Regions from separate parts of the Centipeda dianae genome, predicted to be linked through region 1. Evidence: riboswitches for the same ligand, from Rfam matches in the RefSeq annotation. Region 1 holds a riboswitch; each other region holds the start of a gene.

Region 1 (5,645 bases):
TTTTCTGAAGGCTCTCAAGCACCTCATAGCAGTTCGCACGGACGGAGATGTATTCGTCAATGCCCGCTTCCTTGTACGTTTCAAGCAGATCTTTCGGCGCAGCGCCCGCGAGGAACACGCGCGCATTCGGCAGTACCTCGTGGAGCTTCGGCGCGAGTGCGGGGACGATCTCGGGGTAGGTCGCATCCGTGGAGCAGATGACGACCGCATCCGCACCGCTCGCACGTGCCGCATCCGCCGCCTCCTCGACGGTCTTGAACCCGTCGTTCGTCAGCACCTCGAACGCACCGACCTGCAAAAAGCCCGTGGTAAAGTCCGCGCGCGCCTTGTGCTGCGGGATCGGACCCATGTTCGCGAGGAAGATCTTCACGTTGTCGTTCTTCTCCGCCTTGTAGTCCTCCGTGCGCCTTCGGAGCGTTTCGAACCGCTCGCTCCAACGGTGCGGCGCAATCGCAGCGATCTGCTCCGCGCCCTTCCCTTCCGTGACCGCCGCCATGAGCTCTGCAATCGTCGCTCCCGCAAGCGCCGCCTCGATGCCATGGTCAAGGGTGCCGTCCGCCTTGAATGCCGCAAGCGCCTCATCGCGATGCACCGTGTCGATGTCCGAGAGATACGCCTCGATGTCTTTCGTGCGCTGTTCCTTGAGCGCCGCCGTGTCCTCAGGACGCGGGTCGAGCAGGGTCTCCGTCATGTTCGGGTACATATTGTTGCCGACAATGCGATCCTTGCGCAGATCCGCACTCTTAAAGCGGCTCTCAAGCACCTTGGCGATGCCCTCCTGCACGAAGCCGCTGCGCAGTGCCGCGACGATGCCGCCCTGCTTCTCGATCTCTTGGAACTGCGCCCAGATTTTTTCCTTCATCTGGCGCGTCAGCGTCTCGACCGCCCACGAGCCGCCCGCGGGGTCGATGGGCTGGAGGAGGCCGAACTCCTCTTGGAGCATGATCTGGATGTTGCGTGCGATGCGGCGCGAGAACTCGTCCCCCTTGCGGATCGGCTCGTCGAACGGCGCACTCTCGAACGAGTCGATACCGCCCACGACGCCCGAGAAGATCTCCGTCGTATTGCGGAGCATATTGACATACGGATCGTAGATGGTCTTGAAGAAGAGCGCGGGGCGTGCGTGGATGTGCATCTTCTGCGATTCGGCGCTGCCGCCGAACGCCTTTACAATCTGCGCCCAGATCGGACGCACAGCGCGGAGCTTTGCGATCTGCAGGAAGAAGTTCGCGCCCATGGAGAAGCCGAACGCGATCTGCGCCGCCGCCTCGTCAATCGTCAGCCCGCGCTCGCACAGTGCGCGCAGATACGCCGCCGCCGTCGCCAGACACGCAGCGACCTCCTGCACATCGTTTGCGCCGCCGCTGCTGTAGACATCGCTGCGGACGAACACCGTCCTGACGCGCGGCGCATGTGCCGTCGCCCAACGTGCCGCCGCCGCGAGGCTGTCATAGTGGGCATCGAGGGAGGCGGGGAGCTTCCCGTCCGTCACGAATGCGCCGATGGGATCCGCGCCGATGATGCCATGCAGCTTCCCCACATCCTCGCCCGCCGCGCGACGCGCCGCCGCAACGAGGGAGAGCAGGGGGACGGCATTCGCGCCCGCATAGATATAGAGCGGGAATTTCGCAAGATCAAGTCCCGCGAGCATGGTGTGCATATCCTCGACCGTCGTGACACTCGTACCGAGGTCGCCGACCTTCTCCGCCTGACGCGCGTCAATCCCCGCACGTGAAGCGGAGTCAAGTACGATGTGGTAGATCGTCGAGCCCTTGTCGTTCTCGTGGCGCAGGAGCTCATTGTTCTCCGACGGCAGCGTCTCATCGCACGCCTGCGCGATGCCCCACGGCCGCCCGATGTAGCCTGCCGCGTCCACGCCGCGCAGGTAGTCTCCCATGCCGGGCATCACACTCTTCGGCAGGATCTCCTCCGTGTGTTTCCGCGTATACATCGGGTCGAAGGTGATGCCCTCGTAGGTCTTTGTGAACATCTTCTTCTCAAACGGTGCGCCCTTGAGGAGTGCCTCGCACGCGGCTTTCCACTCCTCGTCTGTGGGCGGCGTGAATTCATCGAGCGGAACGTCGGGGAAATCCTCAATGTCCGCCGATTTCTTCAGAAGTTTCTGAAGTTCCTCGTCACTCGACCGTTCTTTTTCTTCCGGCATAGTACGTCCTCCTTTAATTTATTGCGGGAAGGCTCTGTCCGTTCAATGGATGAACAGACTAAGAAAAAAGCAATTCTGGCATATTGCGCGGAATTGCATTCCTTGAAAAAAAATCGCCCTGAGCTTCCACCCTCAGAGCGTAGCTTCCATATAGGAAGCAAAACGAGAACTGAAAAGATGAGCAATGTTTCCCCAAGGAGCGCATACTCCTTCATCCCGGGGAAATCTCTGGGTATGGGATTCTTTTCACATACACACAGATCTCCTCAGGATCGTTCCACGCACCACCGGAATGTATGCAAAGAAAAAGCCCATTCCACGGTGTGCAGAACGGGCTTTTTCGGTATCGTTACTCAGTTCCCCATTTGGTTCGGTCTATGATGCCAAACTCTCTCTTGAGGCGAACGAATCCGCAAAATCTCCATCCCCATCACTCGCAGGTCAATCGGTGATTGTCAATCAAGCAGGTCTCCTGGCTCCAGTTCATCGCTCATCCACACCTTCCCGGAGATTTCCCCCCAGTGACTGCTGACGCAAGGTCAGCGCGTGGACTCGCTCCCTGTTACAGTGGCGTGACCGCTCCGGCTTATGAAGTCCATAACTCCCATACCGGATTCCCTATGAAGCAATCGAGGCTCTGTCAAACAAAACCTCTGCACTTGATCCAATACATATTTAGTTTTTATGGTACGATAGAATAGTACCACTAAAGACTTCCTTTGTCAACAAAAAAAGAATCACTGCGTGAATTATCTCACAGTGATTCCTTTTATGCATAAATTCAATTAGTCGATGACATAGACCTCGACGCTGCGACGGCCGAACTCAATCGCCTCGCCGTAGCCGGGGATGTAGAGGCGCGAGCCGAGCGGAATGATGTCGGGATCGACCGCGACGACGCCGCGGCGGGCGACCATGCCCGTCGCCGTGACACCGCTGCCGCCGCCGTCCCCCGGAAGGTACGCCGATGCGTACATCGTGTATGCCGCACGGTAGCGCGGAATGCCGCGGCTCACGCGATCCGCCTCGCGCTCACGCGCACGGCGCTGTTCGGCTGCCTGCTCGTTCTCCGTCAGTTCGATCACAAGATCCGCCGTGACGGGGGTATCCATGGACGGTGTTACGTCCACCTCATGCGGGTTATAGCCGTACTCCGCTATGACATCGCCGACGGTGCGCCCGCTCGTCATAACCTGCTGCGTGTCATCCCAGAACGAGATGCTCACGGGAACGGCACGGCGCACAGAAATCTCGGTATGGCGTTCCCCCTCGTTGTGAAACACCTCGTAGGTGTCCTTCGCACCGAGCTGTACGCCAAGCTTCTCAAAAATATCATCGGGTCTCGTCTGCACCGTCATGTCGGTGATGGTCTTGCCGTCCACGTGCACGCTCACGCGCTGCATATTCTTCGGCAATCCGTTCATCGTGAATCCGCTGGAAAAAAGCATCATCCCCGCCAACGTAGCGCAGAACAAGGTGTTTTTCTTTGTCTGAATCAGCTGTCCCAGTTTCTTCCACTGCATAGAACTCCCCCTTTGCTGATGGCATTTTCCCACTTTACGCTGAATTTTTCATGAAAAATGGGATTCAGAATATTTTCAGCCCGTGTTTTCACACCTTTCCCGCCACTGAGAAGGATATTCGTCCCACACAAAAGCCCTGCACGCAGAGAATTTCTCCACGCACAGGGCGATGATATACGATAGAACAAGAAAATCGTTGGAATGCTGTTTCAAAGAGCTAGGGAAGCACCGATAAATTCAGCCGTGCCATCTTGGCGTATCTTTTTCGCCCTCTCATTGTCGACAAATCCTCCACATAGCCCTTGCTATGAGTCCGGTTTGTCTCCTTGACAGGGCAAAAAATCTGCACCAATCTGACAGACTTCATTTTATCAGCGATTCCCTAGGTACATCGGGCTTGCGCCGTGCGTCATCCCACACCCAGCTTCGGATACAGCCGCCGCGCGTTCTCCGTTGTGTACGTCGCGACCTCCTCCACACTCTCTTCGCGCAGCTCTGCGATCTTTGCCGCAACAAAGGCGACATAGGCGGGCTCGTTGCGCTTGCCGCGCCTCGGTACGGGCGCGAGGTAGGGGCTGTCCGTTTCGATGAGCAAACGCTCACGCGGCGCTTCGCGCACGATGTCGGGCAGCTTTGCCGCATTCTTGAACGTAAGGGGTCCGTCGATGCCGATATAGTACCCCATCTTCCACAGCGCACGCGCCATCTCAAGACTGCCCGAGTAGCAGTGGAGCACGCCCGTAACCCCCTGCCCCTCCGTCCTCAGTATCGCAAGTGTATCGCCGTGCGCCTCGCGGTCGTGGATGCAGACGGGCAGTCCCGCCGCACGTGCAATGTCCAGCTGCGTGACGAACATCTCCCGTTGCACGGCACGCACCTGCGGATCTTTCTCCCAGTAGTAGTCGAGCCCGATCTCACCGATCGCGACCACCTTCGGATGATTCGCCCACGCAAGAAGTTGTGCGCGCTCCGCATCCGTCAGCACGCACGCGCTCTCGGGATGCACGCCAACGGCGGCATAGAGTGCGGGATACTGCTCCGCATCCGCAACGACCTGTGCCGATGCCGCCATCGTGTCCCCCATGCTGATAATCTGCGCGACCCCCGCCTCGGCGGCGCGTGCAATCACCTCCACGCGATCCTCGTCGAATTTCTCATCGCAGAGGTGGGCGTGGGTGTCGATGAATACCGCGCTCATACTTCGATGCGCGGAAAAAGCTGCTCCGCTGTGCCGACCGTATGCCCGTCCTCCGTGCCGCCCCACACGGCATCGGAGAGCTGCACGCTGTCAAAGTCCGACGCAAAGCCCAGCTGCTCGTGGATGCGACGTGCGGTCACGGGCAGGAACGGCGAGATCAGGATGCTCGTCACGCGCAGCGATTCGATGAGATGATAGAGCACGGCGTCAAGCGCCGCCGCCCGCGCTTCGTCCTTTGCGAGCGTCCACGGCGCTGTTTCATCAATGTATTTATTGGTGCGCGAGATCAGTGCCCACGCCGTCTTAATCGCAGCAGACAGCTCCATCTGCTCCATCTGCGCCGTATAGGTCTTGACGGTCTCCTGTGCCATTTCCTCAAGCGCCGCATCGAAGTCCGTGCGCCCCGCGCCCTTCCGGACAACGCCCTTCCGATATTTCTTTGCCATCGAAAGGGTTCTGTGCAGCAGATTGCCGAGATCGTTCGCCAGATCGGCGTTGATGCGCCCGATGAGCGTGTCGCGGGAGATGTTGCCGTCCTGCCCGAGCGTGATCTCGCGCAGCAGGAAGTAGCGCACGGCATCCGCACCGAACTCCTCGATGAGTGCAATCGGATCGACCACGTTGCCGACGGACTTCGACATCTTTGCGCCGTCCACGATGAGCCAACCGTGCCCGTAGACCTTTTTCGGAAGATCCAGCCCGAGTGCCATCAGCATACAGCCCCAGATGATCGTGTGAAAACGCACGATCTCCTTGCCGA
Region 2 (5,645 bases), 340 kb from region 1:
CGGCCGCCCATCGGCAGTGCCCTTTTTCTATGCTTATTTTACTTCAATTCGCGCAGTTCGTCAAGGCTTGCACTGCATACACGCGTTTGCTATAATGAGAAAAGGCACTGATAGGCGCAGTGGCAACTCAGCCCCCGAAAGGGGGGATCTGCATGGAGACCTACGAGTTCTTGACGTTTCTCGTTGTGTTTACCGTCTTAGTCTTATCCGTTAAACGATAAATGAGAAAGCCCCGCCTTGCGCTCCAAACTGCAGACGGGGAACTTCTCGCGTGTATAAGGGGCAACCGCTGAGCGGCAGTGCCCTTTTTCTATGCTTATTTTACTTCAATTCGAGCAGTTCGTCAAGGCTTGCACTGCATACATTTGTTTGCTATAATGAGAAAAGGCACTGATAGGCGCAGTGGCAACTCAGCCCCCGAAAGGGGGGATCTGCATGGAGACCTACGAGTTCTTGACGTTTCTCGTTGTGTTCACCATCTTAGTCTTATCCGTTAAACGATAAATGAGAAAGCCCCGCCTTGCGCTCCAAATCGTAGGCGGGGTAATCTCTGCTATAACATTGGGGGCAACCGCTGAGCGGCAGTGCCCTTTTTCTATGCTTATTTTACTTCAATTCGCGCAGTTCGTCAAGGCTTGCACTGCATACATTTGTTTGCTATAATGAGAAAAGGCACTGCTATCAAAAACGGTAGGCGGCTAATCTCGCCCCCGAAAGGGGGAATACACATGGATACCTATGAGTTCCTATCATTTCTCGTAGTATATACCATACTGATTCTGTCAGTAAAAAGATAAATGAGAAAACCCGCCTTGCGTCTCCAAACAATAGGCGGGGATTCTCTCCGGTTATATAGGGGGCGGCCGCCCATCGGCAGTGCCCTTTTTCTATGCTTATTTTACTTCAATTCGCGCAGTTCGTCAAGCATCTGACGCTCTTCCCACCTCTGTTCAAAAATTGAGAAGAAATCTCTGTTAATATAGGATTGACAAAACATGAAATATAAAATAGAATGATGTCAATTTGTATAAAACTATATAGAAAACAGGTGCCCGTGAGGGCTTAATAGGGAATTTGGTACAAGCCAAAGCGGTCCCGCCACTGTGAGGAGGAGCAGAGCTGCATGGGAGAAGTCCCGTCACTGAGGAGCGATCCTTGGGAAGGCGCAGCCGAGCGAGGAATCCGAGCCAGGAGAACTGCCTGTTTTGCGCGACCTGTAAGGAATCGCTGATAAAATGAAGTCTGTCAGATTGGTGTAGATTTTTTGTCTGAACAAGGAGATAAACCGGACGCATAGCCAAAGCTATGTGGAGGATTTGTCGACACAGTGCAGGCAAAAAAGATACGTCAAGATGGCATGGCTGAATTTATCAGTGCTTCCGGTAATCCACGAGCGATGGGGAGGGGAGCCGATACCGTGGCAACGCGGCGGCTTTCTTTGTGTGGGAAGCCTTTTTTTATGCAGTCGGTCAGCAATGCCGGAGGGTGTTGCATGGGATGGAAGGGCTATGCCCGATCAAGGAGGAAATGACGAATATGAAGAAGAGACATCTTACGCTTGCAGTCCTCGCAGGGCTCTTGTCCACGGGGGGGGGGCAGACCTCTGTCTATGCGGGACATGATGAGAATCTGCAGTCCTACACGATTGATAATATCGTGGTCGAGGCGGAGCAGACGATCAACCAGTTCGGCGACACGGTGACAGAGCAGTCCTACTACCGCACGGGCGGCGATGTGAAGGTCATCACGCGCGAGGAGATCGAGAAGCGTCACTACACGGATCTCACCGAGGCGATCAAGCGTATCCCGGGCGTGACGTTCCAGAACCCCGGCTATCGCGGCGGCGAGTACGGGTACCAGACCTATAACAACGGCGTGCTTATCAACGGCGACTCGCGTGTCGTCATCCTCATCGACGGGCGGCGCGTGGACAACCTCACGAGCACCCGCTTTAACAGTCGGAGCACCTCGGGCAGCAAGTCCACAGGGGTCAACCTCGACCAGATGCTCGGCATCGAGAGCGTGGACAAGATCGAGGTCATCAAGGGACCCGGCGCATCCGTCTATGGACCGGACGCGACGGGAGGTGTCATCAACATCATCACGCGCAAGGGCGCAGTCGAGCAGAAGGGGACGCTCGATCTTTCCACAGGCTCGTGGCACAAGCACAACTATGCGCTCACCCTCTCGGGTGCGCTGCAGGACGATCCGACCTTCCACTATTTCGGCACGGTGACAAAGACGATGAGCGGTGATACGGAGTATGTGGACGGCGAGACGGGCAGGACAGGTACGCTCGGCGGCTCGCGTTGGAAGGAAGAGGCGGTCAACATCCGTCTCGACAAGGATCTCGGCAAGGAGCAGAGCATCAAGCTCTGGTACAACTACAAGGCAGGCAAGGATGGCTACCCGATCTCGACGCCGCGTCTCAAATACTGGAATCAGGACGACTGGGAGCGTATTATCTTTGCAGCTGCCGTTGGCAAGCTGAACAGCAGTAATCAATTGGTCGGCGATCCCGCATTCGGTGACGCAGACAACCCGGGTTACGCGAACCTATATGCACTTGATGGCAAGGTATACAACTCGTTCAGTCGGTTTAAGAATAATGACTGGGAGCTGAAGTGGACATTCGACAAGGACAATGGTATGGAGAGTTTTGTTCGCCTCTATTACCAGAATCATCGCTACTCCTCTCGTGATAAATACAGATGGTCACTTAGTGATGACCCCGCCGCAGACTATCAGGCACGCTTTCCGGGCGGTGCGACGGCTGCCGAGCTGAAACAGTGGATTCGTGAAAATCTCGCACCATTCCCGGGCGGCGATCCGGCGAAGGTGCAGGAATGGCTGGAGAAGACCGACGGTACAGCCACAGAGCCGACGGGATGGCAGAAAGAACGTAATCAGGGCGTTCAAGTGCAGTATGCGCGAGCAATCGGCAAGAACGATGTTATTGCGAGCCTAACCTATGATCGTGCTAAGACTGTTGAAAAATACTATAGCCGGCGTACAAGAAAATATGTGGAATCTACAACGAGCCGTAACACGGTGATCGGCTATGTGCAGGACAAGATCCACATCACGCCGAACTGGGACCTGACCCCGGCGCTCCGCTATACTTACTACTCGGATTATGATTACACGGGCAATGCCGGATTCAAGGGAAAAGGAAAATCCCATCTCATCACACCTGTGCTCAATACGGAGTATCTGATCGATGATACGCTCAGCGTATATGGCGGTTGGACACAGATCTATCGTCCCGTGCGGCAGGGAGACTATACGACACTGCACGGCATCTACAAGACGCCGCTCGAAAATGAGCGTGGTGATGTGTGGACGCTTGGCGTACGCAAGGAGTTCTCGCAGCATTCCGCCCTTGCAGTTCATTATGACTGGACGCGGATGTCGAACGCGATTGCATCGTTCCCCATCTGGGATGCGTCGATTCCTGGTTATGACTACACGGCAGTCAATGCCCGCGAGGACAAGACGTCCTTTAACATCACGTTTGACCACGCCTTTGACAAGCACGTCACAATGAGTGCATCCTACTCGCATATGGATGATAAATGGCAGGTCAAGAGCGGCTGGAATGTCGATCCGAGCTGGGGGCTTAACGGCGAGGACGACATCAACACACAGATGAACCGCCTCCGCCCGCAGAACCACTATGCGCTCAACCTTTCCTATGAGAATCAGAAGCTCTATACGGGACTGCTGATGAACTGGTACACGGGGAACAACCTGAGAGCCTTTACGGATCGCCAGTTCCTCGTCCTTGACTGGAACATCAACTACAGCTTTACGCCCGATCTGACGGGATATATCACCGTCAACAACCTCACGAACGAGGCATATCAGACCTCCTATAGCTCCTACAACGGACTTGGCTCCTCCACCATGCCTGCGCGCAGTGTGATGGTCGGCGCTCGCTACACGTTCTAATTGTTCGGAAATGAAAGGACGCAAGACATTCTTCCCAAAGGATGCCTTGCGTCTCTTTCTTGTAGGAGGAAGGATGAAACTTTCATATATATTGCTCATCGTCCTCGCTCTCCTGTGCGCGGCGTGCAGTCCGGTCGTCAAGGTGCATGAGAATGAGCGTCGTCCCGCGATGCCGGCGCAGGCGGATGCGGCGTATACGCCCGTTACGATTGAGAACATCGACGAGAAGGGAGCACCGGTCTCTCAGCTCTACGAGCAGCCGCCGCAGCGCGTCGTCGCCGTCTGGCAGAACTCCATCGAGACGCTTCTCGCGCTCGGTGTGGGGGATCGGATCATTGCGGGGATGGGCGTGCCGAATGTGAAGTACATCCGTCCCGAATACCGCGCGGCATACGAGGCGATTCCCTACACGAGCCTTGAAAATCTGGACGTGGAGACCATTCTCATGATGCAGCCCGATCTCATCGTCGGCTGGTCGTCCACCTTCTCACCGAAGGTGCTGCGGAGTGCGGCATTTTGGCAGGGGCGCGGCGTGCACACCTACATCGCGCCGTCCTCCGCGCGTGCGGTGAGGACCAAGACCATCGCGCAGGAGTATGCGGACATCCAAAGTCTCGGGCGCATCTTCGGGCGGGAGGAACGCGCCGATGCACTCGTGGGCGAGATGGAGCATGAAATCGCGTTTGTCGCGGAAAAGACCGCAGGCATGGAGCAGCGTCCGCGCGCCCTCGTCATCGAGCTCATGGGCAAGGAGATCCGCTCGTACGGGAAGGACACACTCGCGGGCGATATGCTCCGCGCACTCGGTGCGGAACATCTGGCGGCGGACGGGCAGAGCCTCAGTATGGAGGAGCTGATCGAGCTGAATCCCGATGCGCTCTTTCTCATTGTCATCGAGGACGACTATGGGAATGAGGATGCAATCCTCGCACGGCTCTATGAGAACCCTGCGCTGCGCTCGCTCTCCTGTGTGCAGCAGCGCCGCATCTACACCGTGCCGCTCTATGCCGTCTACAGTGCGGGCATTCGCGCCTACGACGGCATAACGATATTCGCACATGGGCTGTATCCTGAGATCTATGGAGAATAATCTATGCAAGCATTCTTTTCGCGTGCGGGGCTCGCACTGCTCTGTATCCTGCTCACCGCACTCCTCATTGTCGCTCTTTTCTGGGCGCTCTCGATCGGGACGGTCGATCTGCCGCCCGCCGTCATTGCCGCCGCCGTCCTCGACCAGATACAGAGCGGTACACCCATCGACATGGCGGGCAAAGGCCCCGTGCATGACATCGTATGGCTGCTGCGTTTGCCGCGCCTCCTGCTCGCCGCCATCATCGGCGCGGGGCTTGCCACCTGCGGTGTCGTCATGCAGGCGATTGTAAAGAACCCGCTCGCCGATCCGTACATCCTCGGCATCTCGGCAGGCGCATCCCTCGGCGCGACCTCCGCTGTCCTCCTCGGCATCGGTGCGGCGTTCGGGGAGAATGCCGTCGGCATCGCTGCATTCCTCGGTGCGTTCGCCGTCTCCGTCGGTGTCCTCTTTATCGCGAACATTGGCGGACGTGCAAACGCGATGAAGCTGCTGCTCGGCGGCATGGCACTCAGTGCCGTGTGCAGCGCATTTTCGAGTTTCATCGTCTATTTTGCCAACGATAAGGAGGGCATTCAGACCATCACCTACTGGATGATGGGCA
Region 3 (5,645 bases), 390 kb from region 1:
GATGCACAATGAAATGACAGGCATATCGGACGGATACACCTGTCATTGATGAACAGTACTGTTTTTCAGTTCCTATGGTTCACGGTCGTGCACGATGCGGAGCAATGCGCCTGCCGCCGTTTATATGTAGGGGGCGTCTGTCGGTGTTTCCGATCAGAACGGCCAGACGAGCGGGATGATGACAAGGCAGGTGATCAGCGAAACAAAGACCAGTGGGAGACCAACCTTGACGTAGTCCATGAAGCGGAACTGGCCGGGACCAAGGACGAGCGTGTTCGGCGGGGTTGCGACCGGTGTGGTGAATGCGCAGGATGCTGCGATGCCGATTGCCATGACGACAGGGTACGGCGAGACACCGATGGTCTGGGCGATGGAGATCGCGATCGGCGCGAGGAGCGCGGATGCCGCTGTGTTCGACATGAACTGCGTCAGGCCGCAGGAGAGGATGAACATTGCCGTGACGATGACCATGGGCGCGGGACTGCTGCCGATGAGCCCGACGACGAAGTCCGCGATGAGCTTGCCTGCGCCGCTGTGATCCATGGCGCTGGCGAGCGGGAGCATCCCCGCAAAGAGGAAGATGGTCGTCCAGTCCACGCCCTGATACGCCTGTTTCTCCGTGAGGCAGCCTGTGAGGACGCAGAGGAGACCGCCGATGATGGCGGAGGTCTGCATGGGGACGTTGATCTGCTTTTCGAGCACCATGGCGATGACGACACCGACGAGGATCGCGGCGCAGATCATCATCTTGCGCGGATCCTTTGCCTCCTCCTCCTCACCCGTAACGGCCTCGCTGTCCACGAGCCGGCGCGGGCAGAGTTTGCGCCCGATGGTCAGCATATAGATCATGCCGATGATCGAGAGCGGGACGCCGATCCATGCGAACTCGAAGAAGCCGAACGGCGTGAGCCCGCTCGCGCCGAGCGTCGCGCTCATGAGGATGTTCGGCGGCGTGCCGATCATCGTGATCGTACCGCCGACGTTCGCCGCGACGGCGAGCGCCATCAGCTGCGGTGAGACGGGCAGCCGCGCGGCGGCGCAGATCTGGATGACGACGGGCATGAGGCAGGCGACCGTCGCCGTGTTCGAGGACACGGACGAGAGGATGATCGTTATGAGCATCAGTGCCGCCATCAATGCACGTTCGTCATTGCCCGATTTTTTGACGACGGCGATGCCGATTTTTTGCGCGAGCCCCGTCTGGAACATCGCCGCACCGATGATGAACATACCGGCGAACAGGACGACGGTGGAGTTCGAGAGCCCGGAGAAAACCTGTGCGGGGGTGAGCACCCCCAAGAGTCCGAGCGCGATCGCCGCGCCCATCGCCGTCACGGCAAGCGGGATGATCTCGGTGGCGAAGAGGAACGCCGCCACGCCGAGAACCCCAAGTGTGAGCATTGCTGCATCCATGAATACATCTCCTTCATACAGTTCGTTGCGGATCGCGGTGATCCGATTAGTCTCCCTTGGAAATTTCAGAGACTTTCTTTTGACGAATTCTTATAATTCTCTCTCTCTTTTGGTTTTTCCTGCCAAAAACGGACGAACGACCTATGAAACTTTGACATTAAAAACATAAATAGCGGTTATGTTTTCCTTTCGTATATATATCATACCATTTATGTGGAACGAAAAACGATTGACAAACAGAGCGGCATTCACTTATACTGAAATCCAAACTTCATAAGCAGGTTCGGTACTCGAAAGAGTGTAACAGGGAAATCGGGAAGCGCGGCAATGCCGTGACTTCATAAGCCGATGCGGTCCCGCCGCCGTAATGCAGAGAAAACCTCAGGAAGCCGTGTGTGCGCGCTTCGACCACTGGGAAACCGGGAAGGTGAGGCGGACGATGATGCAGAGCCGGAAGACCTACCGAATCTCGTGCGCCGGAGTGCTGCGCCCCGTGGGGGAGCGTCGCTCTCCTCTGCATCCTGCGATGGACAGGACGGCAGGCTTTTTTCGTGTGGGAAAGCCCCGTCTGCCGTGGACGGGGCTTTTGTATATGAGCGCACGATGAAGATGGGGATGTGCATGGAGGAGCGCACGGGCGGAGATACCCGCGCAGCAGGGAGGAAATGGACATGACGAAACGAAAGCTGGCGCTTGCGGTCGCGCTTGCGGCTGTCGGCTCGATGTGGATGGGTGCGGCAAGCGCCGCAGAGAGGACGGATGCCCACGGGGGGACGCTCGACACCTATGAGCTCGCGCCCGTCGAGGTCGCGGGGGAGCGCGAGGCAGCGGTGGAGGAGGATGGGCCGGAGGGCGTTTTTGTCGCGCGTGAGGGCAGTGTCGGCTTCCTCGGCAGCAAGGACACGATGGAGACGCCGTTCACGACGACGAACATCACACAGGAGACGATCAAGTCGTTCGGCGATCCGAGCCAGCCGCTCGACAGCGTGCTTGCGGTCTCGCCGTCGATCCGCCCCGTGGGCAGCGTTCTGCACAACGATTTCCAGCACCGCGGATTCCGCTCGAACGGGACGAATACCTTTGTCAACGGCGTGCCGGGGATGTTCACGCAGTTCAACGCGCCGATGTATGCCGTGGAGAAGGCGGATGTGATCTCCGGTCCGAACAGCGGCATTGCGTCTACGGGAACGCATTATGAAACGAATGCGGCGGGCGGCATCATCAACTTTACGACGAAGCGTGCGGGCGAGGAGCCGATCACGCGTCTGACGCTGACGCACTCTGGGCAGAGCATGGCGGGGGCGTATTTTGACCTCGCACGCCGCTTCGGCGGGAACAAGGACTGGGGCGCACGCCTCATGGCGGAGAAGGTGGACGGCGAGACGGCGGTTGACGGGCAGAAGGTGAAGTCCGCGAGCATCTACGTCAATATCGACCACGAGGACGCAAAGAGCAAGACGAACTTCTTCACGGGCTACCGTCAGAATCAGGTGGCCGGCGGTCAGCGCTGGTTCAAGATTGGCAGTGGTGTCACACATCTCCCCGCCGTGCCGAAGGCATCGCGCAACTATGCGTTTGACGGCATGGACAAGGAGAGCTACGGCTGGATGGCGATTCTCAACCACGAGCAGAAATTCTCGGAGGCGTGGAAGGGCTTCGTCAACGCAGGCTACCTCAAGAACAAGCTGAACAAGAATGTCATGTACCGCTACAGTGCGCTCGTCATCAAGAATGACGCGGGCGATTTCGATCTTGAGGAGCAGACGACGACGACCCCGCAGCGCGCGAACTACATCCAGATGGGGGTGAACGGAAAACTCCGCGCGGGAAAGACGGAGCACGATCTGACCCTTGCGGTGGATCGCGCATGGCGGGAACGCGAGGCGGCAAAGAAGGGCGGTACCGTCTATAAACTCGGTACGGGCAATATCTATACGGGCGTTCTGAATCAGCATACGGCTCCGACGACGGCATACGAGGAGGCGATGAACAACAAGACCTCGATCAAGGGCATCTCGCTCGTCGATACGATCACGATCAACAAGTGGGATGTGCTGCTCGGCGTGCATCACCATGCGGCGAATGTGAAGGCATACGATTTGAATACGGGGCAGGTAAAGACGAGCGTGGATTCGAGTGCGACCACGCCGACCTATGCCCTCACCTACCGCCCGACGAAGGATACATCCGTCTATGTCAGTCATGCGGAGTACTTCGACGTCGGCTCGGTGGTCAGCAGCAAATATAAGAACAGCGGCGAGGTTCTGCCGCCCGCCAAGACGAAGCAGAACGAGATCGGCGTGAAGTATGCGAACCGGGATATGCTGTATACCCTCGCGTTCTTTGACATCACACAGGCGAACAACATCGATGTCATGCGCGGGGCGGACAAGTATCAGCTGCAGGACGGCGAGGAGCGCCATCGCGGCATCGAGTTTGGCGTGACGGGCAAGATTGCGCCGAAATGGTCGCTCGCGGCAGGGCTTTCCTATCTGCGTGCGACCTCCGAAAAGACGAAGGACGGCAAGAACAACGGCAGGACGCTCGACGGACAGCCGAACTGGAACGGGGCGCTCATGGTGCGCTATGCGGCGGACGAGAAGTTCAGCGCGTTCGGGCGCCTCTCGTATGCGGGCAGCGCGTGGACGTGCAATGAGAAGTTCAAGGTGCCGTCCACGGCTGTGCTCGATCTCGGCATGACGTATCGGACACAGATCGGCACGACCCCGACGACGTTCGGGCTGACGCTCTACAACGCGCTTGATCGGGAGTACTGGATCGCCTCGCGTGCGGCGGAGAGCCTCTATCTCTCCACGCCGCGCACGATTGCGCTCACGATGTCGATGGATCTTTAAGGACATAGCATGAACAGGAAGGGCAGAAATATTTCTGCTCTTCTTGTTGTTCTTAAAAGGAAGGGAGGGGCGTTATGCGCTGTCTGCGCATATTCATGCTGCTCGTGGTTCTGCTCTCGCTTGCAGGCTGCGGACAGGGCGCACAGGAGCGGGGCGGAGCGTCGGCGGGGGACGCGTCGGACGATACCATCGTGCTCGCGGCATACCGCCAGCTCGCGCCGGGCGTGAACGACGGCTACTACTGTAGCAAGATCCTCGGTGTCTGGGAGCCGCTCGTCACGGCGGATGAGGAGACGGGTGCGCCCGCCCCCTGCCTTGCCGCATCGTGGGAGATGTTGGACGAGGGGCGCGTGTGGGTGTTTCATCTGCGCGAGGGGGTGCGGTTTCACGACGGCACGCCACTGACCGCGCAGGTGGTCGCGGACAACCTCGCATGGATGGAGAAGGAGCCGCGCTCGACGGCGTTTTATTCGCGCAGCCGCAAGAACTACTATCCGGGGCTCGTCAGCGCGGAGCCGCTGGATACGCTTACGCTCCGACTGACCTTTGCGCAGCCGAACATCAACCAACTCTACAACATGATGAACTTCGGCAGCCCCGTCTATGCGCCCTCGTGTCTGGCGGACGATGGAAATTTTGCGGGGGTGGCGATTGGGACAGGCCCGTTCCGCATTGTCGAAAATGTGAAGGATCGCTATGTCCTCTTGGAGCGCAACGAGGATTACTACGGGGAGAAGGCGCGTGCGCACCGCATCATGGTGCGCAGCATCCCCAGCCCCGATGTGCGCTTTGCCGCGCTCAAGGCGGAGGAGATCATGGGGGTGCTCGATCTCGGTGCGATGCCGCCCGTGCTCGCGGACGAGCTGGCGCAGGATGAGCGGTTTGCCATTTCGACGAGCCGCTCGATCATGGTGCGCTATCTCGCGATGAACGGGACGCGTCCGCCGTTCGACGATGTACGTATGCGCCGCGCGGTGAGCCTGCTGCTCGACCGCCGCCTCCTCGTGGATGCGCTCTACCTCGGCTATGCGACGCCGACGATGAATCTCCTGAGCATTGCGAGCCCGTTCTACAAGGAGTTCCCTGTTGTGCAGGATGTGGAGGAGGCAAAACGCCTCGCGCATGAAGTGCTTGGGGACGGGCGGCGGGAGATTGTCTACTGTGTGAACGGAGCGGATCCGATTGCAAAGGGGGAGGCGGAACTCATCGCTTACTGGCTTGCGGATCTGGGACTTGATGTGCGCATTGAGGCGCTTGAGTCGCCGATGATGACGGTGCGTATGCGGCGCGGAGACTATGATATTGCCCGCTCTCAGCAGGGGCTGCCGAACGGCGACCCGCTCTATGTGTTCGACGGGTTTTTCTCCCCGCAGGGGC

Evidence for each region. Region 1 has a riboswitch for cobalamin ahead of QU667_RS10130 (methylmalonyl-CoA mutase family protein). Riboswitches for the same ligand answer to the same signal wherever they lie in the genome.
Region 2: it holds a riboswitch for cobalamin, as region 1 does, so the genes downstream of both, QU667_RS00150 (TonB-dependent receptor plug domain-containing protein) here and QU667_RS10130 (methylmalonyl-CoA mutase family protein) in region 1, are expected to answer to the same signal.
Region 3: it holds a riboswitch for cobalamin, as region 1 does, so the genes downstream of both, QU667_RS00380 (hypothetical protein) here and QU667_RS10130 (methylmalonyl-CoA mutase family protein) in region 1, are expected to answer to the same signal.

What each region holds. Positions count from the first base shown of each region.
Region 1 covers NZ_CP128650.1:2,075,780-2,081,424, forward strand. The annotation lists gene QU667_RS10130 (methylmalonyl-CoA mutase family protein) at 1-2,164, opposite strand, end outside; cobalamin riboswitch at 2,610-2,842, opposite strand; gene QU667_RS10135 (ubiquitin-like domain-containing protein) at 2,950-3,687, opposite strand; gene QU667_RS10140 (secretion protein HlyD) at 3,905-4,054, opposite strand; gene QU667_RS10145 (TatD family hydrolase) at 4,097-4,885, opposite strand; gene metG (methionine--tRNA ligase) at 4,882-5,645, opposite strand, start outside.
Region 2 covers NZ_CP128650.1:27,152-32,796, forward strand. The annotation lists cobalamin riboswitch at 1,030-1,218, shown strand; gene QU667_RS00150 (TonB-dependent receptor plug domain-containing protein) at 1,537-3,951, shown strand; gene QU667_RS00155 (ABC transporter substrate-binding protein) at 4,025-5,041, shown strand; gene QU667_RS00160 (FecCD family ABC transporter permease) at 5,045-5,645, shown strand, end outside.
Region 3 covers NZ_CP128650.1:78,508-84,152, forward strand. The annotation lists gene QU667_RS00375 (SLC13 family permease) at 154-1,413, opposite strand; cobalamin riboswitch at 1,681-1,894, shown strand; gene QU667_RS00380 (hypothetical protein) at 1,885-2,088, shown strand; gene QU667_RS00385 (TonB-dependent receptor) at 2,085-4,268, shown strand; gene QU667_RS00390 (ABC transporter substrate-binding protein) at 4,364-5,645, shown strand, end outside.